One region of the Exiguobacterium sp. U13-1 genome, then DNA from elsewhere that is predicted to be linked to it. Evidence: riboswitches for the same ligand, from Rfam matches in the RefSeq annotation. Region 1 holds a riboswitch; each other region holds the start of a gene.

The links. Region 1 has a riboswitch for S-adenosylmethionine ahead of metK (methionine adenosyltransferase). Riboswitches for the same ligand answer to the same signal wherever they lie in the genome.
Region 2: it holds a riboswitch for S-adenosylmethionine, as region 1 does, so the genes downstream of both, ESP131_RS00495 (alpha/beta hydrolase) here and metK (methionine adenosyltransferase) in region 1, are expected to answer to the same signal.
Region 3: it holds a riboswitch for S-adenosylmethionine, as region 1 does, so the genes downstream of both, ESP131_RS04660 (2,3-diketo-5-methylthiopentyl-1-phosphate enolase) here and metK (methionine adenosyltransferase) in region 1, are expected to answer to the same signal.

Annotation. Positions count from the first base shown of each region.
Region 1 is NZ_CP015731.1:2,838,432-2,848,352, reverse strand. It holds gene ytkD (RNA deprotection pyrophosphohydrolase) at 1-335, shown strand, start outside; gene ESP131_RS14760 (alpha/beta hydrolase family protein) at 307-1,062, shown strand; gene ESP131_RS14755 (EAL and HDOD domain-containing protein) at 1,236-2,492, shown strand; one part of gene ESP131_RS14745 (IS3 family transposase) at 2,582-2,858, shown strand; one part of gene ESP131_RS14745 (IS3 family transposase) at 2,858-3,744, shown strand; gene pckA (phosphoenolpyruvate carboxykinase (ATP)) at 3,911-5,479, opposite strand; SAM riboswitch class I at 5,714-5,840, shown strand; gene metK (methionine adenosyltransferase) at 5,969-7,177, shown strand; gene ESP131_RS14730 (GNAT family N-acetyltransferase) at 7,316-7,804, shown strand; gene ESP131_RS14725 (alpha/beta fold hydrolase) at 7,883-8,587, shown strand; gene ESP131_RS14720 (tRNA 5-(aminomethyl)-2-thiouridylate-methyltransferase MnmM) at 8,638-9,237, opposite strand; gene ESP131_RS14715 (MDR family MFS transporter) at 9,391-9,921, shown strand, end outside.
Region 2 is NZ_CP015731.1:100,962-110,882, forward strand. It holds gene ESP131_RS00485 (methionine ABC transporter permease) at 1-192, opposite strand, end outside; gene ESP131_RS00490 (methionine ABC transporter ATP-binding protein) at 182-1,210, opposite strand; SAM riboswitch class I at 1,297-1,400, opposite strand; SAM riboswitch class I at 1,650-1,751, shown strand; gene ESP131_RS00495 (alpha/beta hydrolase) at 1,819-2,577, shown strand; gene ESP131_RS00500 (thymidine kinase) at 2,660-3,274, opposite strand; gene ESP131_RS00505 (DedA family protein) at 3,458-4,108, shown strand; gene ESP131_RS00510 (type B 50S ribosomal protein L31) at 4,144-4,389, opposite strand; gene rho (transcription termination factor Rho) at 4,481-5,854, opposite strand; gene ESP131_RS00520 (C40 family peptidase) at 6,208-6,885, shown strand; gene ESP131_RS00525 (SDR family NAD(P)-dependent oxidoreductase) at 6,957-7,724, shown strand; gene glpX (class II fructose-bisphosphatase) at 7,907-8,872, opposite strand; gene murA (UDP-N-acetylglucosamine 1-carboxyvinyltransferase) at 8,905-9,921, opposite strand, start outside.
Region 3 is NZ_CP015731.1:889,954-899,874, reverse strand. It holds gene ESP131_RS04680 (sugar ABC transporter ATP-binding protein) at 1-284, opposite strand, end outside; gene ESP131_RS04675 (sugar ABC transporter substrate-binding protein) at 281-1,363, opposite strand; gene mtnA (S-methyl-5-thioribose-1-phosphate isomerase) at 1,375-2,424, opposite strand; gene mtnK (S-methyl-5-thioribose kinase) at 2,421-3,587, opposite strand; SAM riboswitch class I at 3,667-3,770, opposite strand; SAM riboswitch class I at 3,976-4,077, shown strand; gene ESP131_RS04660 (2,3-diketo-5-methylthiopentyl-1-phosphate enolase) at 4,148-5,338, shown strand; gene ESP131_RS04655 (2-hydroxy-3-keto-5-methylthiopentenyl-1-phosphate phosphatase) at 5,335-5,994, shown strand; gene ESP131_RS04650 (methylthioribulose 1-phosphate dehydratase) at 5,991-6,611, shown strand; gene ESP131_RS04645 (1,2-dihydroxy-3-keto-5-methylthiopentene dioxygenase) at 6,628-7,164, shown strand; gene ESP131_RS04640 (arsinothricin resistance N-acetyltransferase ArsN1 family A) at 7,289-7,777, shown strand; gene ESP131_RS04635 (MBL fold metallo-hydrolase) at 7,838-8,593, shown strand; gene ESP131_RS04630 (pentapeptide repeat-containing protein) at 8,662-9,300, opposite strand; gene ESP131_RS04625 (Y-family DNA polymerase) at 9,476-9,921, shown strand, end outside.

The DNA of each region.
Region 1 (9,921 bases):
GGTACGAATTTCCCGGCGGAAAGGTTGAACCAGGTGAGACAGCAGAAGAAGCCGCACGTCGTGAAGTGATGGAAGAGACGGGTGGGAAAATCGATTCTCTCTCATATGTCGGACAGTATCGTGTTGCCGGAAAAGGTGATACGATCATCAAAAACATCTATTTCGCGCAAATCGGATCATTGTCGTCTCATCTTGCCGTGGATGAAACAGATGGTGCTTTTCTATTCGAGGAACTCCCTGATCGTCTCGATACGAATCGACAATACAGCTTCATGATGAAGGACCGTGTCCTTCCGGAGACGCTCCGTGTACTTAGCGAACGCCGATTGGTTTGAACTTCCGCGTCAAGGTCCGTTTCGTACGTTTCGGATGTTCTATACCACAGGGGATGGGGAACGGGTCGGTGCCTATATCGTACTCCCGCAAGTCGCAAATGGTCAGGGAATTCTCTATTTGCGTGGTGGAACGCGTTCGATCGGAATGGTCCGACCGACACGACTGCTCGCGTTCGCACAGGCTGGCTTTTTTGTCATGGCACCTTTCTATCGGGGGAATTTAGGCGGTACGGGAAAAGAAGACTTCGGTCATCACGATATCGAAGACGCCTGCAGTGCCTTTGACTGGTTGCAGCAACGTGTCTCGCATGTTCACGCATTCGGATTTTCACGTGGTGGGCAGATGGCATTGCTCCTTGCGCATCATCGTCCAGTTGCCCGAACGGTGTCGTGGGCAGGGGTGACCGAGTTGAAATGGACCTATGAAGAGCAGAAGACGATGCAAAAGATGCTTCGTCGCTACACGGGAGGTACACCCGACACGGTTCCTGATGCATACGCGGTTCGCTCTCCGCTTCATGTCGCACCTCAAGGTGAAGTGTTATTGATTCACGGTGCGTATGATGAAAACGTTCGTTTACGCCACGCGACGGCTTATGCTGCGCGTCATTCCGAAAAGACGATGCTTCAGACTTACGCCTACGCGCATCAATTTCCGATTCACGAAAAGTTACGTGTGACGTGGAATGTATTGAATTGGTTTGAGACTGGTATCTATAATCGATGATGTAACCGGTACGACGAATGTCGTATCGGTTTTTTGTCATCTAAAGAATTGAACTTACATACATAATGGGAAAAAAAGAATATTGATTCGTTGTAAAAAACAATAAACTTCCTAAAAAATAAATTTTGATATAATTAGAACCATATGAGTAATGTAGAGGGGGATGGAGGACGATGGATATCTTATTAGCACGTCAACCCATCGTTGACCGAATCGGAGCAGTTGATGCATTTGAGTTGCTGTATCGTTCCGTCAAACAAATGAATGTATTCGACGGTGACTTAGCGACAATGGATGTATTAACGAATACACTTGTTCATATGGGTGTGGAGCATGTCGCTGAAGGTAAAAAACTTTTCGTCAACTTTACGGCGGATCTCTTAAAAAGTGATCTGATTCACTATTTAGATCCAAGTCGGTTCGTTATCGAAATTTTAGAAACTGTCGACATCGATACAGAGATGCTATCTGTGTTGCACAGTTGGAAAGAAGCAGGTTTTACGCTAGCACTCGATGATTTTGAAACGGATTTACTTCGTCAACATGGAACAGAATTATTTGCACTAATTGATTTAATTAAAATCGACATCGAAGCGATTCCCACTCGCGAGCAAAGTGCAATCTTGCATATTGTCCGGCGTAATTATCCCCATATTAAGATGCTTGCCGAACGAGTCGAGACACACGAGGATCATACACGTTGTCTTGCCATGGGATATGACTGGTTTCAAGGCTATTTTTACGCTAAGCCAATGTTGATGAAGGGAAAAGCTGTCCCTCCTCAATTGCCGGTATTGCTGAAGATGCTAAAATGGCTCGATACGGACGAAAAATACGATGAAGTCATTGATGAGATTGAAGCAAATCCGTATATCAGCATTCAAGTACTGCAACTGATCAATTCTCCGGGCATGGGATTACGAAATACGGTCAGCTCTGTTCGTCAAGCCATCTCATTGCTAGGCTTCTCGCAACTCAAAAGCTGGATTTCGTTAATTGTCTTACGCGAGATGAAGCTTGCTAGTCCTTACGAATGGTCAAATGAGTTACTCCGGTCTTCCTTACATTGTGCAAAACTTTGCGAGTTGTTTGCGAAAGAGACGCGTACGTTAAAGCCGGAGAGTGCTTATATGATCGGTCTGTTATCACATATTGATGCGTTATTGTCTGTGGATATCGACGACATCATCGACCAACTGCCAATTGAAGATTCTCTAAAGGTCGTTCTACAAGGAAAAGATCATCCGTTTCGGGATTGTTTAGTGCTTGCAATCAGTGCAGATCGCGGTGATTTTGATCAGTTCGAACTGCTCAGTCAACGTTTAGGTGTCTCGCTTACTCGTTCCTATGCGCTACTAGCAGAAAGTCAGGAGTGGCTCAACCAAAAAGAAACACATCTTCAAGAAAAAACGGATTCTGTTTTAGACTAAAAGTGGGCTAACCTAAAATTTTGAGACAATATAAAACACCTTCGGAGTGGTACACTTTTAAAAAGTACTAACATCGGGGGTGTTTTTGCATGGGCAAAAACGTATATTCAAGTGAAGTGAAATGGGCAGTAGTCAAAGATAAGCTGAGTGGTAAGTTAACGACGAGAGAAATCATGGAGAAGTACGGAATCAAAAATGAATCTCAAATCAAAACATGGATGAGATGGTATCGCTCTAACGAACATTATCGATTTGATCAGCCAATCGGTAAACAATATACCTATGGACATGGTCCATATTCTGCGAGTGAGGATGACAAGAGAGAACGACAAATGTCACATCTGAAGATGGAAAATGAGATCTTAAAAAAGTACATGGAAATCGAAAGAGAGTTGAGAAAGAAGTAGTCATAAAAATTGTAGAGTTTCTTCGGAGAAAGTATACAATCACCGCCATTCTTAGCGCTTTGAATGTACCAAGAGCAAGCTATTACCGTTGGATTAAGGAATCTGTGAAAGCACCTTCGGTGCTCGAAAAAACCGTCATTGAACTAAGTAAACAGACGAAGTATCGGAATGGACATCGAAAAATAAAGGCATTATTACAGCAAATCTATCAGTTAAAAGCCAATCGGAATACCGTACAGAAAATCATGCAAAAACACCATCTCCAATGTCGGATCAAGCCGAAGCGAAGATGGAAGTCTCAAGGTGAGCGCATCATAACGGCACCGGATCTCATCAAGCGCGATTTCACAGCAAGTAAACCGAATCAAAAGTGGGTGACGGATATCACCTATATCCAATACGGCAGCACGACGAAATATCTTTCCACCATCATGGATCTTTTTAATAACGAAATCATCGCATACAAGTTATACGAGCATCAACAAACGTCTCTTGTGATTGATACGTTGAAGATAGCGCTTGAGAATCGAAACTATCCCGAAGGGGTCATCCTTCATTCGGACCAAGGAAGTGTTTATACGTCATACGCCTTTCAAGAATTCGTTAAAAGGAATCACCTAACAAGCAGCATGTCTCGTAGAGGAAACTGTTGGGACAACGCAGTTATCGAATCGTTCCACTCTAATTTAAAGTCCGAGGAATTCCAGTACGTCAAATTTAATTCACTAAGAGACCATGAGGTCTCTGAACGCGTTACTAATTACTTAAATTACTATAACGAAGAACGAATCCAAGAAAAATTAGGCTACCTGACACCGAAAAAATACGGTGTACAGGCAGCCTAATCAAGGTGTTTTATATGTGTCTCATATTGCTAGGTCAGTCTAAAGTGAAGTGCATGTTTTTCTTGATTGAGAAAAACGTGCACTTCTTTTTTTGTTAATCATGAATTAATTTCTTAAGAGATTTACCGATTTCTAAGCTTAAAAAAAGAGCCCGAGGGCTCTTTTTTTATAGACGTGGACCAGCTGACTTGATTGCATCTGTCGCACTTTCGAAGCGAAGGAAATTGTGTTGGAATTTCTCAGCAAGCGAACGCGCTTGTGTGTCGTATTCGTCCGGATTCGACCAGACGCGTACCGGATTGAGTAACTCGCTTGGAACACCTGGAACTTCAAGTGGCATATGAAGTCCGAAAATCGGATGTTCTTCTGTTGGAATCGTTGCAAGTGTACCGTTGACGGCAGCATTGACCATCGTCCGGGTGTAGGATAGCTTCATGCGGCTACCCGTACCGTAAGCACCACCCGTCCAGCCGGTGTTGACGAGATAAACGGTGACACCATGACGATCAATCAATTCGCCGAGCATCGTCGCATACTTTTCAGGCATGAGTGGAAGGAATGGTGAACCGAAGCACGTTGAGAACGTTGCTTCCGGCTCCGTTACACCACGCTCTGTTCCAGCGAGTTTTGATGTATAACCTGATAGGAAGTGATACATCGCTTGTTCTTTCGTCAACTTGCTGATCGGAGGCAAGACACCGTACGCATCAGCCGTCAAGAAGACGATCGTCTTCGGGTGACCAGCGCGTGATGGAACAGCGATGTTATCAATTGCTGTAATCGGATAAGCAGCACGCGTATTTTCCGTCAACGATGTGTCATCGTAATCAGGGTGACGTGTTTCATCAAGAACGACGTTTTCAAGAACCGTTCCGAAGCGGATTGCGTCAAAAATCTGTGGTTCTTTTTCACGTGACAGGTTAACCGTCTTCGCATAACATCCTCCTTCGATGTTGAAGACACCATCGTGTGACCAACCATGTTCGTCGTCACCAATCAATTGGCGGCTATCATCAGCGGAAAGGGTGGTCTTACCAGTCCCAGATAGACCGAAGAACAAGGCAACGTCACCTTCGTGTCCGACGTTTGCCGAACAGTGCATTGAAAGAACGTTTTCTTGTGGCAAGAGGTAGTTCATGACGGAAAAGATTGATTTTTTGATTTCGCCCGCATACTCCGTTCCACCAATCAAGACGATTCGGTGTTCGAACGACATGGCGATGAACGTCTCAGAGTTCGTTCCGTCAACGGTAGGATCTGCCTTGAAATGTGGTGCGTAGACGACCGTGAACGGTTCAAAGGCAGCCACTTCAGGATATTCGCGTAAAAAGAGTTGTTTGGCAAAGAGATTATGCCAAGCGTATTGTGTGAGCACACGGACCGGAAGGGTGAAGTGCGTATCTGCACCTGCTGCAGCTTCTGTGTAGTAGAGATGATCGGCTTCGTTCATGTAACGAAGAACCTTCTGCAACAATTGTTCAAATTTGTCTCCATCCATTGGTTGGTTAACGTGACCCCAATCAATGTGAGACTCGCAGGAAGAATCACGGACGATGAACTTATCTTTTGGTGAACGACCTGTAAATTTCCCCGTTTCTACAGATAATGCGCCGTTCTCAGCAAGGACACCTTCTTCGTTTCGAATCGCATGTTCGACAAGTTCAGCAACAGATAGTTGTTTGAACACATGCTCTTTCTTGAGTAGTTCTTCGATATTCAGGACCGTCATCGGCATCCTGACCCCACCTTTCCCCTACGTTGGTTTTGGCTCATCGTTTTTAGTATGACACATTTATTATATATGACATACTAAAGAGAGAGCAATCATTTTCTGGTGCTGATTTCTATTTATCTGGAAACGCTTTCAGCATTAACAGTTTAACATCTCTTTCAAAAAGTTTCGACTAGAATTTGAAACCTTGCTTGACAGAGTAGTTACAACTTTATATCATGTAATTCGTAACGGATACTCTTATTCTGAGCAGGTGGAGGGAACAAGGCCCGAAGAAACCCGGCAACCGTCCTACATTAATTCACATATTAATGAGGGAAAAGGTGCTCTCCTGAAGCGAAGTAAACACTTCGAACGATAAGAGGGTAAAGGAAGAACGCACAACCTTTCCCTGACCATTTTTTGGACTTGGAAAGGTTTTTTTCATTTTACCGTCCCACTCAACTAGGGGAAATGAGTACACCGTCAAATTCTTTTTTGGGAGGGTCATACATGACAAACCTTAATCGCCGACTTTTCACGTCGGAGTCAGTCACTGAAGGTCATCCAGATAAAATCTGTGACCAAATTTCGGATTCAATTCTTGATGCAATCCTCGCAGCGGATCCAAACGCACGTGTTGCGGCAGAAACTTCTGTTACAACAGGTCTCGTTCTCGTTGCAGGTGAGATCACGACATCCACTTACGTCGACATTCCAAAAGTCGTTCGTGAAACGATTCGTGAAATCGGTTATACACGCGCGAAATACGGTTTCGACGCGGACACGTGTGCTGTATTGACATCAATCGATGAGCAATCAGCAGACATCGCTCTTGGTGTCGACCAAGCGCTTGAAGCACGTGAAGGCAGCATGTCTGATGCTGAAATCGATGCTATCGGTGCAGGAGACCAAGGTCTCATGTTCGGTTACGCAACGAAAGAAACACCAGAACTCATGCCACTTCCAATCTCGCTTTCGCACCGTCTCGCACGCCGTTTGGCAGAAGTGCGTAAAAACGGTCAACTCGACTACCTTCGTCCGGACGGAAAAACACAAGTCACGGTCGAATACAACGAGAACAACGAGCCAGTTCGTGTCGATACGATCGTCATCTCGACACAACACGCAGAAGAAGTCACGCTTGAGCAAATCCAAGCTGACTTGAAAGAACACGTCATCACACCGGTCATCCCGGCTGAATACATCGACGCAGCAACGAAATTCTTCATCAACCCAACTGGTCGTTTCGTTATCGGCGGACCACAAGGAGATGCTGGATTGACTGGTCGTAAGATCATCGTTGATACGTATGGTGGATACGCACGCCACGGCGGTGGAGCATTCTCAGGTAAAGATCCAACGAAAGTCGACCGTTCAGCTGCATACGCAGCACGTTACGTCGCGAAGAACCTCGTTGCTGCAGGTCTTGCAGACAAAGCAGAAGTTCAACTTGCGTACGCAATCGGTGTCGCGCACCCAGTATCAATCGCGGTTGATACATTCGGTACAGGAAAACTTCCTGAAGCGCAACTCGTCGAATTGGTTGCTGAAAACTTCGATCTTCGTCCGGCTGGAATCATCAACATGCTTGATCTCCGTCGTCCGATCTATCGTCAAACAGCTGCATACGGTCACTTCGGTCGTACAGATGTTGAGCTTCCATGGGAGCAAACAGATAAAGCAGCAGTTCTTGAAGAACAAGCAAAACGTTTCGCATAATCAAAAAGTCCGAGAACCCTACGCGGGTTTTCGGACTTTTTTTGTTTACGGGGAACTTTGCAGGAAACGAATGTTTTTTCTAGAAGAGGGTAAAAGTACATGAGTCGATTCGTATGAATACAAAGGGGGGTTCCGATTATGGAAATACGCGAAGCTATTCCAGCTGATGCAGGACGTATTCATGACATTGCCGTCACATCTTGGTTGGATACGTATGCAGAAATCTATTCCGAACGTTCGAAAGCGCATTTCGTGCAGGAGGCGTATCCGCAAGAAGAAGTCGTTCGTGCGATCCGGACGGCGGAAGAAGCACGGGGAGAGTATTTTTATGTCGGAATCATCGACGAGGAAATCGTCGGTTTCATTCATGCTGTTGATGTTGAGGGAACGTGGGAGATCGTTCGTCTGTACGTCTTACCGAAATATCAGCAAAATGGTATCGGGCGACGTCTGATCCGTGAACTCGAACGACAAGGAGCCGTCCCACTCGAAGTCTACGTGGAAGCACGTAACTATAAAGCACGTCAGTTCTTGACCTCATTTGGTTTTGAAGAACTGAGTGAGATGACGGAAGAAGTCTTTGGGCAAGTAGAATCTGTCATTCGTCTTCGCCATGTCGCCTCGTGAAATCCGTCTTGGGACGGTTTCGATTGCGCTTGAAATAAGGTATCGTGAAAAGGAAGTATGAAGTGAAGAGGTGAGTTTGTGGTTGAACAACCAACAGGAATCATCGTATTAGTCTATCCGTTACAACTGCGTGCCCGTCCGAGTGAAGCTTTGATTCGGGTACTCGAACGAGAGTATGAAGTATTGCTCGTCGACGCGCCACGTCGTATCTCGTTTGAAGAACATGGTCAACTATTAAAAGAAGCATTACGTGAAGCCGGAAAACGTAAGTTACCGATTCATATCGTCGCCTGTAGCATGGGCGCACTCGTCGTCAATCGTCTGTTGCAAGAATATGAATTACCGGTCGCCAGTCTGTCGTTCATTTCACCGTTGTTTGATTGGCACCCTTCAAAACAACTCGGAGGCGTCAAACAAGTCTTCGCAAGTGCGTTCGATCGTTTCCGACCTGATGCGCCACTCGGTACGTTACCGTTTGGTCAAAGTACGGAAGATACTGTTCGTATCGGTGAACTGACCTATGCACAGTACCGGGAAATCGAAGAAGAGATCGTCGTACATGACGAGGAACGAAAAAAACTGCCGCGTGTGAACTTGGCTTGTTTTTATGCACCGGACGATCAATTCGCAGACGTCAAGTTGACGCTTGAAGTATGCCGGAAAATGGGTGGCGATCAGATTTACTTACAACGTCTACACGGATTTCCGCATTTTAGTTTCGAACGGTTGAACACACGGTTTGCAGAAAAATTAATGTTGTTCTTTAAGCTTGTTGAAGAATGAAATAACAAAAGTGATGCCTCTAAAAAAAGGCATCACTTTTTTGTGTCCAATCATCCGCGTACTTTTTTCTCGATTGCGATGATGAACGGTGGATGATTTTGTTGATTCAAGAAACGGTACTGAAGAACGGCGTAATCTTGCTGATCAAGGGCTGTCACGTAATCGAGGACGGCGTCGCGCTCTCGTTTTCCTTCCAGGTGACCGTGATAGACGACGAGGACGACAAGACCGCCGGGAGCGAGGACCGGGAGGAGGGCATCGAGTGCTTCGAGCGTCTCTTCACCTGTCGTTGTGATCGATTTGTCGCTTCCAGGCAGATATCCGAGATTGAAGACACCGGCACGAACGGGACGTTGTTCGTCCGAAAGACGGGCACCGACATGGATGTGGCTTTCATGATAAAGGTCGACGCGTGCTAACATTCCGGCTTCGTCGAGACGTCGCGTCGATTCCTCGATGGCTTGTGCCTGGACATCGAACGCAAGGACTCGACCTTCTGGACCGACGCATTCTGCTAAAAACTGCGTATCATGTCCATTTCCGGCAGTCATGTCGACGACGCAGTCTCCGGGCTCGATAACGGACTCGAGTAATTGTTTCGTATAAGGTAGTACACGGGCAAGTGACATGGCATAGACTCCTGTTCCTATAGTCTGTTTTTCTAGTAATGGTTCAGTATGTGCAAGATTCTTTCTGCATTATATCATTTTTTGATTCGTTGACGAAAAGCGAAGTGGCTTGACAGACAAGGGACGGATTGCGTAAAGTGGCAAGGTTGAGAATGAAATAGGAGGACCACAGGTATGCCAAAATTACCAAAAGCGGTCTGGATCCTTGTCCTTGCGATGGCCATCAATACGACGGGATCCTCTTTTTTATGGCCGTTTAATACATTATATATACATGAATATTTAGGAGAGTCGATGACGAAAGCAGGGATGGCGTTGTTCGTCAACTCGGCCTTAGCAATCGTCGGAAACTACTTAGGTGGAAAAGCGTTTGACCGTCTCGGCGGCAAGAAGACGCTCGTCATCAGTGTCATCGGACTTGTCCTGTCTTCCGTCGGCTTGTTGCTGTTTCATCAGACGTACCTCGGATACGTCGCGATGCTTGGATTGATTGGATTCGTCGGTGGGATGGTTTTTCCGACGATCTACGCGATGACGGGTGTCATTTGGCCTGAAGGCGGGCGTCGTGCCTTTAATGCGATCTATGTCGCACAAAACGTCGGTGTAGCGCTCGGGACAGCTGTCAGTGGTCAAATCGCTGCCTTTTCGATTCAGTACATCTTCATCGCCAATCTCGTCCTCTACATCGCCTTTGCCATCATTTTG
Region 2 (9,921 bases), 470 kb from region 1:
CGAACGGAAAATATTGACGATACTGTTGAAGAACGTGAACAGCGGGACATTTTCAAGCAATGCTCCTTTTCGCGTGACGACAAGTAGGATACCGAGTGGTAAGCCAATCAAAGTCGAGAATAAGAGTGAGACGGATACCATCGTCATCGTCTGCAAAAATGCCGTCCAAATATCACTGTAATTAACTAGCATGGGCAAGCACCTCCTCGACTGTCACCTGTGCCTGATCGATATAGTGTAACGCTCGTTTTACTTCAGCCGGCTCACCGATCAACTCGACGAGTAAGGTGCCAAACGGCGTATCCTGCAACTCTGTGATGCTCCCGTGCAAGATGTTGACATCGACGTCAAAGCGTTTCGCGACTTGCGATAAGAGCGGCTGCCCCGTGTGATGTCCGAGAAAATGAATCTTATAGATTGGATGTGCATTTCGCGACTCGATCAACTGACGAATCGATGCTGGAATTTCGTCATGCATGACGGACCGGACGAAGTTTTTTGCCGTCTCGGTCTGAGGGCTTGAAAAGACGTCGAAGACCGTTCCTGACTCAATCAACTTTCCAGCTTCGATGACGGCGACCCGGTCGCAAATCTCCCGGATGACGCCCATCTCGTGGGTGATCAAGAGAATCGTGATCCCGTACTCCGCATTGATGCGTTTTAATAACTGGAGAATATGATGCGTCGTCTGGGGATCAAGTGCTGATGTCGCTTCGTCACATAAGAGGACGGAAGGTTGCGTCGCCAGTGCCCGGGCGATGCCAACACGCTGTTTCTGTCCACCGGACAATTGATCTGGATAATGATCCGCCTTGTCCGCGAGATCAACGAATTCGAGCAACTCCGTCACTCGGCGGCGAATCTCATCTTTCTTGACGCCTGCGAGAACGAGTGGCTTTGCGACATTCGTAAATACTGTGTTCGCATTCAATAGATTGAAGTGCTGAAAGATCATTCCAATCCGTTGTTTTGCTTGGCGTAATTTTTTCGGAGACAGTTGCGTTAAATCTTCCCCATCGACCGTCACCGTTCCTGATGTTGGTCGTTCTAACAGATTGACACAGCGGAGCAGTGAACTTTTTCCGGCACCGCTAAAGCCGATGACACCAAAGATTTCGCCTTTTTCGATCGTCAGGTCGACACCGTCGAGCGCTGCGATCGTCTGATCCTTCGTGACGTACGTTTTTTTGACTTGATGAAATGCGATCATTCCGTTTTCCCCCTTCATTCAACAAAAAAGGTCCCTTCTTGAGAAACAAGAAGAGACCTGGATCCGCACAGTGGCAGAATCCACTCCACTCATCTCTCAGACATCTGTCTGATGGAATTGGCACAGTGCTCATAATGAGTCTGTTGCCGAGGTTTCGTAGGGCCAGTCCCTCCACCTCTCTGGATAAGTATTGCGGTATGAAATTCGTATGTGTGGTGTTGCGTTGTTGCTTATGTCGTAAAACTAATTTTTACATTACGGGTCGAACCTTTAAAAGTCAACCAACTTTGCAAAAATAATCCATTTGACGCATATCGATTGATTGACAAGTTATGGATTAGCTTAATGAACGAATCGTGATTCGTCAAGAACGATTTGACAAGTCATTTTTGGTCGTGCTACCATCGTCTCAATGATTAATCCGACAATTCCAATATGATATTTATCAAGAGTGAACGAGAGACCTGGCTCTATGACTTCACGGCAACCTGCAATCTGTAAGGTGCTCCGACCAGCAAAGCGCGGCTTTGGATGATACGGTGAAAAACTCGTGGGCGTCCAAGCAGTGACGTCGACGAGTTTTTTTCATGAATGGAGGAAAAAGAGTAATGATGAACTATCCTGTATTGACTGGTGCTGAAGCGTTTTATTTTCAAGGTGGACCGATTGGTATTCTAATCTGTCATGGTTTTAACGCCACTCCGCAAAGTGTCCGGGACGTCGGTGAGGCATTCGCCGCTGAAGGTTTTACCGTCTATGCCCCGCGCTTACGTGGACATGGAACGAACGTCCGCGAGTTTGAACAATCGACTGCTCGATGTTGGAAGCAAAGCCTGCAAGACGGCTATGAACGTTTACAAGAAACATGCGATCAAGTCTTCGTCATCGGTCAATCGATGGGTGCGACGCTCGCGTTATCGCTCGCCGCTGACGGGATTCCGTTTGCCGGCATCATTACGATCAATGCTGCACTCTCCGTTCCATCCTATGAAGCACTTTCGTTCGAGGACGGTCCACAGTATTTACCGGAAGGAGCACCGGACATCAAACGGTCTGCTTTCGAAATCATCTATGATCTCGTTCCGAGCCGTTGTGCGTTCGAACTCGTCCGTCTGATGGATGAGACGAAAGGACGTCTTGGATCGATCCTTCTTCCGACATTGATTCTTTACTCGGCGACGGATCACGTCGTTCCGCCGTCGAGCTCGGATTATCTACATCAGCATATCGGGACGAATGATAAACGCAGCTACTGTTTACTCAACTCGTATCACGTCGCGACACTCGATCATGATCAGGATTTGATCGTTCGTGAGACAATCCACTTCATCGAACGCTCAAGCCGATTCTCACAGGAAACAGGATAATAAAAAAAACAGCTATTCGTTTCCAAGTAGAAGCGAATAGCTGTGAGATCAAAGGACGACCATCATCGGCTCGTCTTTTTATTTATCTTTCTTGATGCTGCACCGATTGGAGCGGCTTCGGTTTTCCAGGCACCTCATGACAATGGCGGCACCGTGGCTCATACGACTCTGAAGCGCCGACTAGGATGATCGGATCATCGTAGTTCGCTGGTTTTCCATCAATCAACCGTTGTGTCCGGGAAGCCGGATCACCACAGGAAAGACAGATGGCTTGCAGCTTCGTCACGAATTCTGCGCGCGCCAGTAATTCCGGCATCTTGCCGAATGGCTCTGCCCGGAAATCTTGATCAAGGCCTGCACAAATGACGCGTTTTCCGTCTTGTGCGAGTGCTTCGATGACTTGTACGATCTCATCATCAAAGAATTGAACTTCATCGATTCCGACGATTTGTGTTTCCTCCGCTACTGCTGCGTAGAGATCGCGACTCGTCGCCATCGGAATCGCCACGACGGAGTTGCCGATATGAGAGACGACATGCTCTTCATGGTACCGGTCGTCGATTGCCGGCTTGAATACTTGAACGGGCAGTTTGCCGTACTGCGCCCGTCTAACACGACGAATCAACTCTTCCGATTTCCCGGAAAACATACTGCCACAAATTACTTCGATCCAGCCGTACTGATTTATTACATGCATCATCGTCCGACACCGTCCTCTAAAAATAGTCACTTTAACGAGTATAGCCCGAAACGGTATCGAGAAAAAGGGTTGACTTCCGGAAATCAAAATTCATTTTTTCTTTACCTAGAATTTTTGTCCTTTCATTCCAACCGTCCCCTATTTCCTGTACACTGAAGAAGAAGACTCTCACGAAAGAAGGTGTCCCCGATTCATCATCTCTTACATGACATCCTGCACCAATATGGTGCCCTTGGTCTCTCCGTCCTTCTCGCAGGTGGTATCGTGGGATTGCCGGTTCCTGATGAGACCCTACTCGTCCTGTCCGGTTTTTGGATGCATCAAGGCAATCTACCACTCGTCGGTACGATTCTCGCCGCTTACGCCGGTAGTTGCATCGGGATGACGATCAGCTATTTACTCGGATTAAAACTCGGTATGCCACTACTGCATCGTGTCGGACCGAAAATGCGCATCTCAGAAAAACATATTCTTTCCGCTGAAGCCGGATTTCGTCGTTACGGAAAATCGGTCTTGATCATCGGTTACTACATACCCGGTCTCCGCCAACTCTCTGCCTTTTTTGCAGGTGTCTCGAAAATGCCATTTCGCGTGTTTGCAAGTTACGCGTATACAGGTGCGTTGATTTGGATCAGCGTGTTCTTAGGTGCCGGCTACTTCGTCGGTCGTCATCTCTCGTTCCACAAAGTCATGGATTATATCTTGGCACATCCGGAAGTCATGCCGTATTTAACTGGAATCGCCGGTGGAATCGCCTTCTCGTTCGTCTTGAAGACGTATCTCGCTTACCGTTCACAATTCAGTCTATACAAAAACAGCCTGCTTCCGTAATGGAGGCAGGCTGTTTTTTAAGAACCGACAAGTAATTACTTGCGGCCGTATTTTTTGTTGAAGCGATCGACACGACCATCTGCCGCGTTGAACTTTTGACGACCTGTGTAGAATGGGTGCGAGTCTGAAGACACATCCACACGGATGAGTGGGTACTCGTTACCATCTTCCCAAGTGATTGTTTCGTTCGAAGAACGAGTAGAACCGCTTAAGAATTTGTACTCAGTCGTTGAATCCATAAATACTACTTTGTTGTAGTTAGGGTGAATTCCTTGTTTCATGGTTGATTTCTCTCCTTCCGCCCTGGTTCATTTGCTGAGCCAGAGTAAGTTACCTTCCTATACTAAACGATTTTTTTATGCGTCGCAATAGTTATTTTTCGGTCGGTGTTTCCTTCTTGACGGTACGCGGTTTTGCTGGTGCGCGTCGGACCGCCTTCTTCTTTTCTTTCTCGAGTTCAACGAAAAATTCTTCATTGTTTTTCGTGTCACGAATCTTACGCAGGAACGTATCGACGAACTCGTTCGACTCGTTCATCGTCCGGCGAATCGTCCAGAGCGCATCGAGCTGCTCTTTTGGAAGCAACAGTTCTTCCTTCCGCGTACCCGATTTTCGGATGTCAATCGCTGGGAAGATTCGACGCTCTGACAACTTCCGATCAAGATGCAGTTCCATGTTGCCAGTTCCTTTGAATTCTTCATAGATGACGTCATCCATGCGCGATCCCGTCTCGACAAGCGCCGTCGCAAGAATCGTCAAACTACCACCGTGCTCGATGTTTCGCGCCGCACCAAAGAACCGTTTTGGTTTATGGAATGCAGCTGGGTCGATCCCGCCTGAGAGCGTTCGTCCGCTTTGCGGCACCGTTAAGTTATAGGCCCGTGTCAGACGCGTGATCGAATCCATCAAGATGACGACATCCTTCTTGTGTTCGACGAGTCGCATCGCCCGCTCGAGGACCAGCTCAGAAATCCGGACATGATTGTCTGGTGTTTCGTCAAACGTCGAACTGACGACATCTGCTCCTGGAACCGAACGCTCGATGTCCGTGACTTCCTCAGGTCGCTCATCAATCAAGAGAATAATCAGTTCGACATCCGGATGATTCTCTTGAATCGAGTTCGCGATTTCTTTGAGGAGTGATGTCTTCCCTGCTTTTGGTGGTGCGACGATCAAACCACGTTGACCAAATCCAACCGGTGCGATCATATCCATGACACGAACGGATAGATGGCGTGGCTCTGTCTCTAGACGCATCAAACGATCCGGATAAATCGGTGTCAATGCCGGGAAGAATAGACGATTACGGGCTGTATCCGGTGCTTCACCGTTAACGGCTTCCACGCTAAGTAATCCTTGGAACCGTTCGTTTTCCTTCGGTGGACGGACTTTACCTGTGACGACATCACCATTACGTAGATTAAAGCGTCGGATTTGAGATGCTGCGATATAAATATCTTCAGAGGATTGGGAATAATTGATAGGACGAAGGAAGCCAAAGCCACCATCGTTTTGCATTTGTGGATTGCCAGGGATGACTTCGAGTACCCCTTCGAGGAAATAAAGACCAGTCGATTCAGCCTGTGCTTTTAGAATCTTGAACATCAACTCGCGTTTACGAGCTTCCCGGTATTGTGGGACATTTTTTGTCTTTGCGATTTCATAGAGTTCTTTTAATGTCAGTTGACTCAATTGAGCCAGTGTATAGGAACGTTCTGGTTTATCTTTTTTATCAGTTGTTGGCATGTTCTTCACCTATTCTTTATAAATTCAACTGCATTCAGCATACTTCCATACATACAGCAGGAGGTATGTAATTTTATTCGTGAACTAAAGGTATCATATTTTTTTGATTCGTCGTCAACAATCCTTTGCGTTTCTTACTTTGTAATATTCAAAGATATTATTTCAGTTATGTTACAAAAACATCTGTTTTGTCTTCTAACTGAAAAAACGTTTTCAAGTGTGCTCGTGCTAAGATATTCCTGCAGACAAAATTCTTACACAGTTGTAAGGTAGACTGCTTAATCACACACTTAATGATTTCATCATATAACTTACGGACGCAACACACTACATTAAACGGAGGAATTCTTAACATGAAACGTTTTCTAGCATCGATCGCGACAGCAGCCTTAGTGGTTTCAGGTTTTACATCAGTGGGTACAGGTAAAGTTGAAGCAGCGACAGTCACGAAAGTCAAGATCACGGACAACGGTCTTCGTGTTCGGACAGCACCTTCTACGAAAGCAAGCATCGTCGGGAAAGTCAACGCTGGTCAAGTCTTTACATACAAAGGCAAATCAGGCAGCTGGACAAAAATCTCATACGGCGGTAAAACACGCTATGTCTACTCACAATACACAAAGACATACAAATCATCTTCAAGCGCTAAAAAATCAACAAGCTCTTCTTCAAAACGGACGAAAATCCTGAACGAAGCAGCTAAGCACAAAGGAACTCCATATGTATGGGGTGGAACGACAACTCGTGGATTCGACTGCTCTGGTTTCACAAGCTATGTTTACAAGAAAGCAGCAGGCAAAACATTACCACGTACGTCTTCTTCACAATATTCTTCTTCTAAGAAAGTCAGCGTTTCAAGCGTACAACCAGGAGATCTTGTCTTCTTCTCACACGGTAGCGGCATTCAACACGTCGGGATCGCAACGAGCAAGTCAAGCATGGTTAACTCAGAAACAGGTGGCGTTAAATACTCAAGCTTCAAATCAGGGTACTGGGGTTCACGCCTTGTCGGCGCTGGATCTTACCTATAATTCATCATCTCAAAGCGGTTGAGCATTGGCTCGATCGCTTTTTTTCATCTCATTCATAAGGAGGAAACAAGATGCATGTCTTAATCACAGGTGCTTCAAGAGGTCTTGGTCGCGAATTCGCTTATCTCCACGCAATGCAAGGGGATCACGTCCTGCTCGTCGGACGCGATGCGACAGCTCTATTCGAAACGAAGTTCCATGTCGAGCGACTCGGTGGAACGGCAACCGTCTTTCCGTATGACTTAACGAAGCGGACGCATCGACTGGCACTGTTTCGGGCAACGGAACAGATTCCGGTCGACTGTGTCATCAACAACGCCGGGATTGGTGTCTTCGGTTCTTTCCTTGAGACCTCGTTTGAAGACGAGTCTCGGATGATTGCCTTGAACATCGAAGCATTAACACACGTAACGAAGGTCTATGCCTCTCGCATGAAAGAACAGGGAATCAAAGGACGGATCGTCCATCTCGCGTCAACGGCTGCATTTGAAGGTGGTCCATGGCTGAGTGTCTACTACGCGACGAAAGCCTATGTCCTTCACTTCTCGGAAGGATTAACGGAAGAGCTTGCAGCAGACGGGATTCAAGTCAGCGTCGTCTGTCCGGGCGCGACACATACCGGTTTCGAATCAGCAGCAACCCTTGAACAATCTCGGCTGTTCCTGCGAACGGGTGTCATGGATGCTCCGACGGTTGCGCGTATCGCCTACCGCGGCTATATGAAGGGGAAAACGTTCATCGTTCCTGGCTTCGGGAATGCCTGGTATATCTTTTCGACACGTTTTCTACCGCGTCGGTACGTCACCCGACAAGCAGGAGAAGTCCAGCGCCCGCGGTAATCTTCAAATGACGATTCATTTACCAGTCAATGTTCAAATCCTCACTTTCCTGTAAAAGTTGAAGACGAACGTCTTGATTCCCTGAAACATAGCAAAAAAGAGTTGGCGTTTTGGATTATCTCCGGAACGCCAACTCTTTTTATGTGTGGATCCAGACGTTCTCTTTGGGGAGTCGGTCTGTTTTACTTAATGACAAGCTTCGGTTTCTTCTTGAACGAGTGGATACCCTCGACAAAGCGAACCGTTCCAGATTTCGCGCGCATGACAACAGAGTGTGTCTGACCGCCTTGTGCCGTGAACTGAACACCTTTCATCAATTCACTGTCCGTGACGCCTGTCGCAGCAAAGATACAGTCATCTCCGGCAACGAGGTCGTCCATCATGAGGATCTTCGATGGATCTTCAATGCCCATCTTCTTGCACCGCTCGACTTCTGCCTCGTCTGCTGGTAACAAGCGTCCTTGGAGCTCACCACCGAGACATTTCAAGGCAACGGCAGCAAGAACGCCTTCCGGTGCACCACCTGAACCGAGTAAGATATCGATCCCTGTGTGCGGGAATGCCGTATTGATCGCAGCAGCGACGTCACCGTCACCAATCAAGCGAATCCGCGCCCCTGTTGCCCGAATTCGTTGAATGATCTCTTCATGGCGTTCACGATCAAGGATCGAGACGACGACGTCTTCGATTTCTTTGTTTTTCGCCTTCGCGACTGCCGCGATGTTTTCTTCGATCGTCGCATCCAGACTGATGTGTCCTGCCGCTTCCGGACCGACTGCGATCTTATCCATGTACATATCCGGTGCGTGAAGCAAATCGCCTGCATCCGCGACAGCGAGGACAGCAAGTGCGCCCCATGTTCCTTTTGCGACGATGTTCGTTCCTTCAAGCGGATCGACAGCGACGTCGAGTCGTGGTCCATACCCATTTCCTAGCTTTTCTCCAATGTAAAGCATCGGTGCTTCATCCATCTCGCCTTCCCCGATGACGACGGTTCCTTTCATCGGAATCGTATCGAAGACGTCACGCATTGCGCTTGTTGCCGCGTCATCCGCTTCATTCTTCAATCCTTTTCCCATCCAACGCGCAGAGGCAAGCGCTGCTGCCTCCGTGACGCGTACAAGTTCCATTGATAGACTTCTCTCCATGTGTATGTCCCCTCTCCCTTGTTACAAATCGGTCAAATCGTTTCACGCCATACGAGGGCGCCTAGTTCCTTCAACTTCTGATCAAATCGTTCGTAACTCTGGTCAAGCACTTCTGCGTGGTGCAACGTCGTCTCCCCTGAAGCGAGAAGTCCCGCCAAGACAAGTGCTGCGCCACCGCGTGGGTCCGGTGCCTCGATTTCCGTACCAAGTAAGGTTTCTCCACCACGAATGATGATTGAGGCGTCTTCATGCGTGATCCGAGCGTTCAAGCGCCGTAGCTCCTGTACATGTCGGAAACGTTGCGGATACAATTTATCGACGACGATACTCGCTCCTTTTGCTTGCAACAATGCTGCCGAGATGACAGGTTGTAGATCGCTTGGGAATCCACCGTAGTGGAAGACACGAATATCGACCGGCTTCGCCTCCTGAAACGTCGCCGTGACGGAATCATCCGTTGCTTCGATCAACGCACCGTACCGCTCGAGTTTTTGGATGACGCTCTCGAGATGAAGCGGAATGACGTTGTCGACGGTGACGCGTCCAAGTGCCGCCCCCATCGTCAAGAATGTCCCTGCTTCCATCCGGTCCGGAATCAAGGTATGCCGGCAACCACTTAGTTGCGATACGCCCTTGATTCGAATCTCGTCCGTTCCTGCCCCTTTGACGCTTGCCCCCATGTTCGTCAACATCGTACTGACGTCTATGACTTCTGGGTCATAGGCAGCATTTTCGATGACAGTGGTTCCTTCAGCGAAGACAGCGACGAGTAACGCACTGATCGTCGCTCCGAAAGACGGGAGATCGAGGTAAATCCGGTTGCCGACGAGACGATCGACGCGCATGTAATGGACGCCTTGCTCGTTACGTACAGAAACACCGAGACGCTCTAGTGCTTTGATGTGTAAATCAATCGGTCGTGGTCCGATGGCATAACCTCCAGGCAGACCGACGACTCCTTGTTTGAATCTGGCTGCCAGAACGCTCATGAGGTAGATCGATCCGCGTAACTTGCGCGTCTCCGCACCCGTCAACGGCATCGATTCGAC
Region 3 (9,921 bases), 1.3 Mb from region 1:
AGCGCCACATCGACCTCTTGTTGGACGAGGTCGATCCCAATCTGTTTCGCATCACGCGGTGACGTGATGGACAACTCCTTCCCGTCGAGACGGATCGTTCCTTCGTCCGCCGTTTCCGCTCCGGATAAGACTTTCATCAATGTCGACTTACCGGCACCATTCGCACCGACAAGCGCGTGGATTTCACCGGATTTCACTTCAAACGAGACTTGTTTTAAGGCTTGCACTCCTGGAAACGCCAATGAAATCCCAGTCATCTTCAAGTGATGATTGGTAGACGTCATTGTTTTTTATGGACGTCACGCAACCGGTCCATCCACGGCTCATTGAATTTATCCGACGTACTCCAACCTTTGATGATCGTATCGAGATTGTACATCGTCGTATCCTGCTTCAACGCCTTCTGCTCCACGAGTTTTGCGTCGAGATCAAAGCTATCCGGCGTCTTCTCGCCGGCAATTTTCTTAGCCAGTAATCGCATGTCCGTTTGTCCAATCAAGAATGGATCTACCGCACTCGTCGAGACCCAGTTACTGCCCTTTTCACGCATCAAGTTGATGTCCTGATTCGAGACATCGATCGAGATCAACGGAATTTCTTGACGTTTATTATCCTTAAGCGATTTGTATGCCCCTTTTGCGACTTCGTCCCATGCTCCCCAAACCGCATCAATGCTTCCTTTCGGGTATTTCGCGAGAATCGCATTCATCTTCGTTGCGATATCCCCTTGGACGTCTTGGAAGTTTGTCGGTCCAACCGTCTCAAGCGTTTTGATTTTGCCATCTGCTTCGTACGTCTTATAGATTTCCTGACGACGATCGAGTGGGGCAAAACCTGGTCCGAACCACAGTTTGATGACACGGACCGGCTTTTTGTCCGTCACCTTCGTCACTTCATCGAGCGATAGCTTCGCGAGTTGATGATCGTTTTGGAACGTTTCCGTCACACCTTTTAGCGCCGTTCCTTTTTTCTTCGTGACCGTATCGAACGTCACGACCTTCAGTCCTTTATCGACCGCCGGTTTGATCATGTCATAGGCGTAGTCTTCCTTGCCGTGCGAGATGATGAGCCCATCATAATCTTGCTGAATCGCTTGCGCGACAAGCTCCTTGAACTTGACGTCGTTCCCTTCTGAAATGAACGTGCTGACTTTAAAGCCGAGTGCTTCCCCTTCACTTCGTGCGCCATCAAGGAATTGTTTCGTATGGTCGTCCGATGCCAGGTTGCGGATGACGGCGATCTTGACGTCCGATTGAACCCCTTTTGGTACATCCTTGACGACCTTCGTCGTCGTCGCTTCTCCATTCGCACAAGCCGCTAGTAACAGTGCCGGTGCTAGGACGGCGTAAGCTAATTTTTTCATGACATATCTCCTTATCCGAGGGGTTGAAGCCCTGTTAATTGTTCAATCGTTTCTTCATTTGGTTGCGTGATGACACCGAGTTCCGTGATGATGCCCGTGATTAATGTGTGTGGTGTGACATCAAACGCTGGGTTGAAGACAGCGACTCCCGCTGGTGCTGTCGCGACACCTTGGATTGCCGTCACTTCCTGCGGATCACGCTCTTCGATTTCAATCGCTTCACCGGAAACGAGCGAGAAGTCGAACGTCGAGAGTGGTGCCGCGACGTAAAACGGAATATCGAAGGCTTGCGCGAGCAATGCCAATTGGAATGTTCCGATTTTATTCGCTGTATCCCCATTTCGTGTAATCCGGTCAGCACCGACGATGATCGCGTCGATTTGTTTTTCTTTCAACGTATGAGCGACCATGTTGTCCGTGATCAATGTGACATCGATGCCGGCACGTTGCAGCTCCCATGTTGTCAGCCGTGCCCCCTGCAGTAACGGTCGCGTCTCACTCGCAAAAACGGATAATTCAATGCCACGTTCTTTTGCGATATAGAACGGCGCAAGTGCCGTTCCGTAAGCAGCAGTCGCAATCGATCCAGCATTACAAATCGTTAGGATCCGGTCGCCTGACTGGAACAACTCCAACGCATGAATCCCGATTTGACGTGACGTCTGCGCATCCTGGTCATATAAGGCGACTGTTCGTTTTTCCAACCGTTCACGGATCTCTTCTACCGACGTTCCGTCTTGAATGATTGGATTCAATTGATCGAGGACATTTCGTAAGTTGACGGCCGTCGGTCGTGTCGCGAGTAACGTCGCTGATGTCTCAAGCAAAGCTTGCTTATAGATCGACAGTTCTGCTTCAAACCGGTACGCTTCCTGAACGAGTACGAATCCACCGAATAGGCTGATCGCAGGTGCGCCCCGGACACGCAATTGTTTGATTGCCTCAACTGCTTGCGCAAGATCAGTAATGACTTCATAGTGTTCTTCCTGCGGTAGACGTGTCTGATCAAGAATCGTCAAGACACGGTCTTCGTAACGGATACTTTGAACAAATGCACTCATCGGCTTAACTCCTCCGTTACGTCAAAGTTTCGTAAATCATCAAATGTCCGGCATTCTGTCCGACGTTTGATTAACGCTGCTCCTAGACGGAGGGCGTGACGTTTTCGCTCTAAGCGTTCCGTCGTTGAATCGATTGATTCTAAATCAGCGACTGGTGCGAGACCGATCGTCCGCCGAATCAATTCGCAACCGGCAAAGCCAAGGGCATCCTGTAAAATCGTACTCAGTACATCATCAACAAGTCCCGATGCCTGGAATGGTTCGACGGCTTCCCGTTCCCATAAGGCACGGAACGTTGAAGCAAACGTCAGCCAGAACGTATCGATGTCCTTGATTCTTGCGTCACGTCGTGTAGGGTAATCTGGATATGCCGCGAAGAAAAGATGGGCGATGAATTGCCCGACATCGAATCCGAATGGACCATAGAAGGCGAATTCTGGATCGATGACTTTCGTTTCCGTCGCCGAAGCGAAGATGCTTCCTGTATGTAGATCGCCGTGTAGCAACGCATCCCCTTTCGTGATGAAGAGTGCTTCGAGTTTTGCGACTTCGCGTTTTAACTCATCGTCTGCCCAAAGACGTGCCACTTCTTCCTCCAGTCCGGCTTCAATCTCGTTCGTCTCCGCGTCATGAAACGGATCTGTGAAGATCAGTTTTTCTGTGATATCGCACAAATCTGGATTGTAGTACGTTCGAGCAACACGTTTCTTTTCAACCGGACCAAGCGCAAAGTCCGATGTATGGAATAAAGTCCGAGCGAGATAAGAACCGATATGTTCCGCAAGCAACGGATACTGTTCACCCGCGAGCAGTCCAGTCCGAACGATCGTCAGATGTGAAAGATCTTCCATGACCGTATACGCCTCTTCGTGACTAGCATGAAAAACACGTGGTACGAACGGCACGGCATGCCGGGCGAATTCACGGAGTGCGGATTGCTCAATCCACGCCCGCTCGAGCGATAATGGCCAGCTCTCACCGACGACTTTTGCGTACGGGAGTGCTTGTTTTAGAATCAATCGATGTTCACCTTCTCGAATTCGGAAGACGAGGTTAAGATTCCCATCGCCAATCTCTTCTGCTTCGACGGCTCCGTCGCCGATCAGTCCTAATGAGCGGACCCGTTCAATCGCGTCCTGTTCTGTGAATGCTTTGTATGTCATCTCAGTTTCCCCCTAATGTAATACACGAAAAAGCGCCTCTTTTCGTCATCGAAAAGAGGCGCAGGAAAGTCACTGCGTCCTCTTATCTCTCAGACGAAACGTCTGTTGGATGTAGCACCGTGCCTAGTGGTCGGTTGCTGCGGCGTCATCGGGCCAATTCCCTCTGCCAACTCGCGATAAGAGTCGTATGTAGTTGTCGTGTGTGATATTGATTTGAATCTTACGCAATCGACTTCCTCGCTGTCAAATCGAAATCAAGCAGAAATCGATATCGTTTTCATGCCATATATAGAAAGAGTATTTTCAAAAAAATAAATTTTCTAAAAATAATTTGACAAGTGACGATTCTCATGTAAAAATTGCAATTAGATTTCACAATTTCATCCAATTCTTATCAAGAGCAGACGGAGGGACAAGCCCTACGATGTCGCAGCAACCGACCTTTTGGCACGGTGCTAATTCTTGCAGCTACTAAGCTGACAGATAAGAGTCCACGTTCGAATTATTCATGGTCTCTTGTCACTGACGAGAGACCATTTTTTTGTTGAAGGAGGAAAGACATGGCTTATATCACTGCTACTTATCAATTGACTGCCCGTGATCGACTCGAGCAACGCGCTGAACAACTCGCGCTTGGTCTGACAGTCGGTTCTTGGACGGAACTGAATCATCTCGAACAACAACAACTCGCCTCGTTCAAAGGGGAAGTCGTACATACCGAAGAGCGCGATGGCAAAGGATATATCACGATTCGTTATCCGGAACATAACGTGTCGCGCGACTTTTCTGCGATTCTGACGACCGTCTTCGGGAAACTCTCACTCGACGGTGAAATCAAACTAACGGAATTGCTATTACCCGATACATTTACGTCGGACTTTCCAGGTGCGAAATTCGGGATCGAAGGGGTCCGCTCCTTGATCGGTGTCGAAGATCGCCCATTATTAATGAGCATCTTCAAAGGAGTCATCGGACGGGATTTATCGTTCCTTCGTGATCAACTCGAAGGACAACTCGCTGGTGGGATTGACCTCGTCAAAGACGATGAGATCCTATACGACAATCCGTTGACACCGACGATTGACCGGGCACGAATCGGACGTGAGGTCATCGATGCTCACTTCCACCGGACCGGTAAACGTGCGTTATATGCGATCACACTCAGTGGTCCCGTCTTTACGCTCAAGGATCAAGCCAAGCGATTGATTGATGCTGGAGCGACCGCATTCTTGCTGAATACCTTCACATACGGACTCGACGTCTTACGCGAACTGGCGAGTGATCCGGAAATCAACGTTCCGATCTTCAATCATCCAGCATATAGCGGTGCGTTGATCGCTAGCCCGAATCACGGAGTCGCAGCTCCTGTCTTACTCGGCACATTACCGCGTGCTGCTGGAGCAGACTTGACGCTATTCCCGTCTCCTTACGGCAATGTCGCTTTGCCAAAGGATGTCGCTCGTGGCATCGCGGTCGAAGCGACCCGTCTCGGTCAGACGAAATCGATCTTCCCGGTTCCTTCAGCTGGTATTCATCCTGGACTCGTCGCTCAACTCGTACGGGACTTCGGTATCGATTCCGTCATCAACGCCGGCGGCGGCGTACATGGTCATCCGCAAGGTGCTGCGGCTGGTGTCATTGCTTTCCGTCAGGCACTCGATGCGGCACTCGCAAATGAATCCCTATCGGCGGCAGCATCGCGTCATGAAGAATTACGGATCGCCCTCGACGCTTGGGGGATCAAGTCATGACCGTACGGATTCTTTGTGACTTCGACGGTACGGTGACGACGCAGGATAACATCATCGCACTCATGCAGGCATTTGCGCCAGCGAGTGACTTCGAACCGTTGAAACGCGGCGTACTCGACCGGACGCTATCGATTCAGAGTGGCGTCGGGCAAATGTTCGCACTTCTGTCATCTGATGGGAAAACGTCTTATCTTGACTTTTTATTGGAGCGCGCCGTTATTCGCGACGGATTTTCGGAGTTACTTCAGTACAGTCGTCGTCAAGGAATCGATTTTTCGATCGTCAGCGGTGGAATGGACTTTTTCGTCGAACCAATCTTAGCGCCATTCCTTGAACAAGAACAGATTTACTGTAACGTCGCCGATTTCAGTGGTCCATTCGTCCATATCGATTGGCCAAACGCCTGCGATGCCCATTGCACGAACGGGTGCGGCTGTTGTAAAACATCCGTTGCCCGGACATTGCGTAAAGACGGTGACATCATCATCGTCATCGGCGACTCGGTGACGGACTTCGAACTCGCGAAACAAGCAGATCGTGTCTATGCCCGTGATTATCTGATCACGTTGTGTGAAGAAAACGATATCGCCTATACACCGTTTGAGACGTTCCACGATATCGTTCATGATTTAACACGAACGGAGGTGACAACATGACATTCATGCGACGGTATGAAGAGCTACGCGCCATCAAACAAGAGCTTGCGGCGCGCGATTGGTTCCCTGGTACGAGTGGCAATCTCGCCATTCGGACGTCCGGTGTTCCGGTTGAATTCCTTGTGACGGCAAGCGGAAAAGATAAACGGCAGACGACTCCTGACGACTTCGTTCATGTCGATGCGACCGGTCAATTAATCGGTGAGCAATCCGGGCGTCCTTCCGCTGAGACATTGCTCCATGTCGAGGTGTTCAATCGAACGGACGCTGGTTGTTCCCTGCATGTCCATACGATTGCGAACAATGTGATTTCGGAACTCTATGGCGATCAAGGCAGTATCACCTTTTCCGGACAGGAAATCATCAAGGCACTCGGTAAGTGGGAAGAAGATGCAACGGTCACGGTGCCGATCATTCCAAATCATGCGGACATCCCGACACTTGCCGCTGCTTTTGCACCGCATGTCACAGCAGACAGTGGTGCCGTCCTGATCCGCAATCACGGGATCACAGTCTGGGCACCGACCGCCTTTGAAGCAAAGAAACACCTCGAAGCCTTCGAGTTTTTATTCAATTACACGTTGACGTTGCAATCATGCCGTCAATCCATTCATTAAAAGGAGGAATTATCTCATGGCAACAGTCTTATTCCAAGAAACAAACACACGGTATACGGATCAAACGGAAGTCGCTGACTTCCTTGCGTCACGCGGCGTTCTTTACGAACAGTGGGACGTTTCGAAACTTCCAGCGCCTCTCGTTGAGAACTTCACACTGACGGATGCAGACAAACAAACGATTCTCGATACGTTCGCTCCCGAAATCAAAGACGTATCAGAACGTCGTGGGTATCAGACAGCTGATATCATCTCACTTTCGGATACGACACCGAACCTTGATGAGTTGCTCGTCAACTTCCAGAAAGAACATCATCACACGGATGATGAAGTTCGTTTCATCGTCAGCGGTCATGGCGTCTTCGCGATCAAAGACGAAGAAGTCGGCTACTATAACATCGAACTCAATCCTGGTGATTTAATCTCCGTTCCTGTTAACACACGCCACTACTTTACGCTTCAAGACGATCGTAAAGTCGTCGCTGTTCGGATCTTCGTCACGACAGACGGCTGGGTTCCGATTTACGAGAATGAGACGTCAACGGTCTCTTAAGATCGATAAAAGCGCTGTTTTCCTTCATATGAAGGGAATCAGTGCTTTTCTTATCGCACAAACATATCACTACATTGATACGTAACCGATATAATGAAGGAAAAGCGATGAGGAAGTGAGCGTCATGCATATTCGTCCCGTAACGGAACACGACTTACCAGCGATTCTTGCCATCTATAACGAAGGCATTGAAGATCGGATCGCAACGCTTGAAACCGACCAAAAGGACTTATCCTTCATGACCCAATGGTATGCGGAACGCACCGATCGATATGCCGGATATGTCGCTGAAGATGACACAGGTGTCCTCGGCTTCATTTCCCTCGATCCGTATAATCCGCGTCCTGTCTACGCATCCGTCGGTGAGATTTCGGTTTATATCACCCGGACTCATCGTGGACAAGGGATTGGCACACGTTTGCTTGAAACGGCTGAGCAACACGCCCGTGATCATCAGATGCATAAACTCATTCTCTTCACCTTCCCATTCAATAAAATCGGACAAAAACTCTATATCCGCTCCGGGTTCCGGATCGTCGGAACGTTTAAGGAGCAAGGACAGTTGAACGGTGAATATGTCGACGTCATGGCGATGGAGAAACGCTTGCGATAGGATTCATTGAATGCCAGACGGGGAATAGTTAATCCGAGTCATTGAGAGAGGATGAACCTAATGGATATTCAACAAATTCGTAATGCAACACTCGTTGTCACGTATGCCAATCAAGTCTTATTGATTGATCCGTTCCTCGGCGAAAAAGGCAGCTTGCCTCCCTTCGGTCAAACACCAAATGCCGTCGCTAATCCACTCGTCGACTTACCGGTCGATGTCAACACACTGCTCGATCCTGACGCTGTCTTCGTCACGCATCTGCATGCCGATCATTTCGATGATGCTGCAAAACAACTTCTACCCAAGCATTTGCCACTCTATGCGCAGCAAGAAGAAGACGCGCAGCACATTCGAGAAGCCGGCTTCACGAACGTTTCTTCCTTCGATTCCGGTGTAACGATCGGTGATATCCAGGTCCATCGAACAGGTGGACAGCATGGTGTCGGTGAAATCGGCGAACGGATGGGACGTGTGTCTGGGCTCGTCCTCACCCATCCGGACGAACCAACACTTTATATCGCCGGTGATACGATCTGGTGCGACGAGGTCGCGCATGCAATCGAACAACATACACCCGATATCATCGTCGTCAACAGTGGCGCCGCCCAGTTCTTGACCGGAGAGCCGATCACGATGTCACAGCGTGATCTCCTTGCCGTACACGAAGCGGCGGCGGAAGCGACGATCATCGTCTCGCACCTCGAGTCCGTCAACCACTGTCTCTTGCGACGTGATATGATTGCTGACTTTTTAGCCGCCTTCCACCTTTCTGCCCATTTCCTGATTCCAGAGGATGGCGAAACGATGTCATTTTAAGAACAGTAACCTTCACTAAAAAAAAGTCCTGCTTTTCGAGTAAAAATCGAAAGCAGGACTTCTTTTTGTTATGGAATGACAAGACCTAACAAGCGAGCAAAGGCGACTGCTTGCTCTTCCGTAATGACGGCACCTGGTAAAAATCGCGGATCAATCGTAATACCAGAGAGTTCCGTCTGCCGGAGATCGAGACCTTTTAACGGTGTTTCAATCCACTGGCTATCGGTAAGCCGGACCGCTTCGAGTTTCCACTGGGTCGGTTTCACTTCGAAGAACTGCGCTTCTTTCATCGTCGTTTCGCTCCAGTGTTGGTGACGGACCGTACTGCGAATGAACTGTGCGTAATCCGCAAGTCCTTCCTGAATCGTCAAATGGTCCAGCGTACAATCTTCGAACTGAACACCCGTCATCCGGCATCCGACGAAGGATACACGGTGAAAACGAGTTTCTTGGAAGTGACATCCCGTTAAGTCACACTGCTCAAAATGGATATCTTCGAACGAGCCACGGTCAAAGGTGAGATTCGCGAACGAGACATTTTGAAAACACACTTGATAGGCATCGATACGTTCTGTCAGTTCACTTGGCATCGACTCTTTCTCATAACGCGCTCCTTTCAGATACGGGTCATCGATTTCGACTTGATCGAAGGTCTCTAGCTGAAGCGTTTTCGGTAATTCTGGTAAACGGATATTGGTCTCTTTCAATGAAGGTTCCCCCTTTTTTCTCACCCTTAGTGTATCAAACTTCTTTTATATGAGGGAAAATCGTTCGAATTCCCCTTTTTCCAACAGTTTTTATTTTGAGACACTTTGAGACCATGCTATAGTCAAGGAAACCAAAATAAGAACATACGTTCTTTTATGTAAAGGAGTGATTCAGATGTTTCCTTCCGTCGTTTTACCACAAGATAAACGGATTTTTTGCGTCGACAGTGTGTCCTTCTACGCCAGCTGTGAATGCCAGTATCGCAATCTCCCTCCCTTGACGACACGCCTAGCGGTCGTCTCCGATTTAAAACGAAGCGGATCCGTCATTCTCGCTGCCACCCCTGCCTTAAAAGCACTAGGAATCAAGACAGCCGGTCGACTATATGAAATCGAGCAATTGCCATACGCTGTTCGTCGCACGATTCAACTTGTCGAACCACGCATGCTCGCTTATATGAAGACGTCAATTCGTGTCCTTGATGTCCTGCACCAATTCGCCCCACCTGAAGCGATCCGCGTCTATTCGATTGACGAAAGCTTCATTGACATGACCGGAACCGATCGCCTATTTGGTTCCGACCTGCAAGCTGCCCTCAAAATTAAAGAAGCGATCCTGAA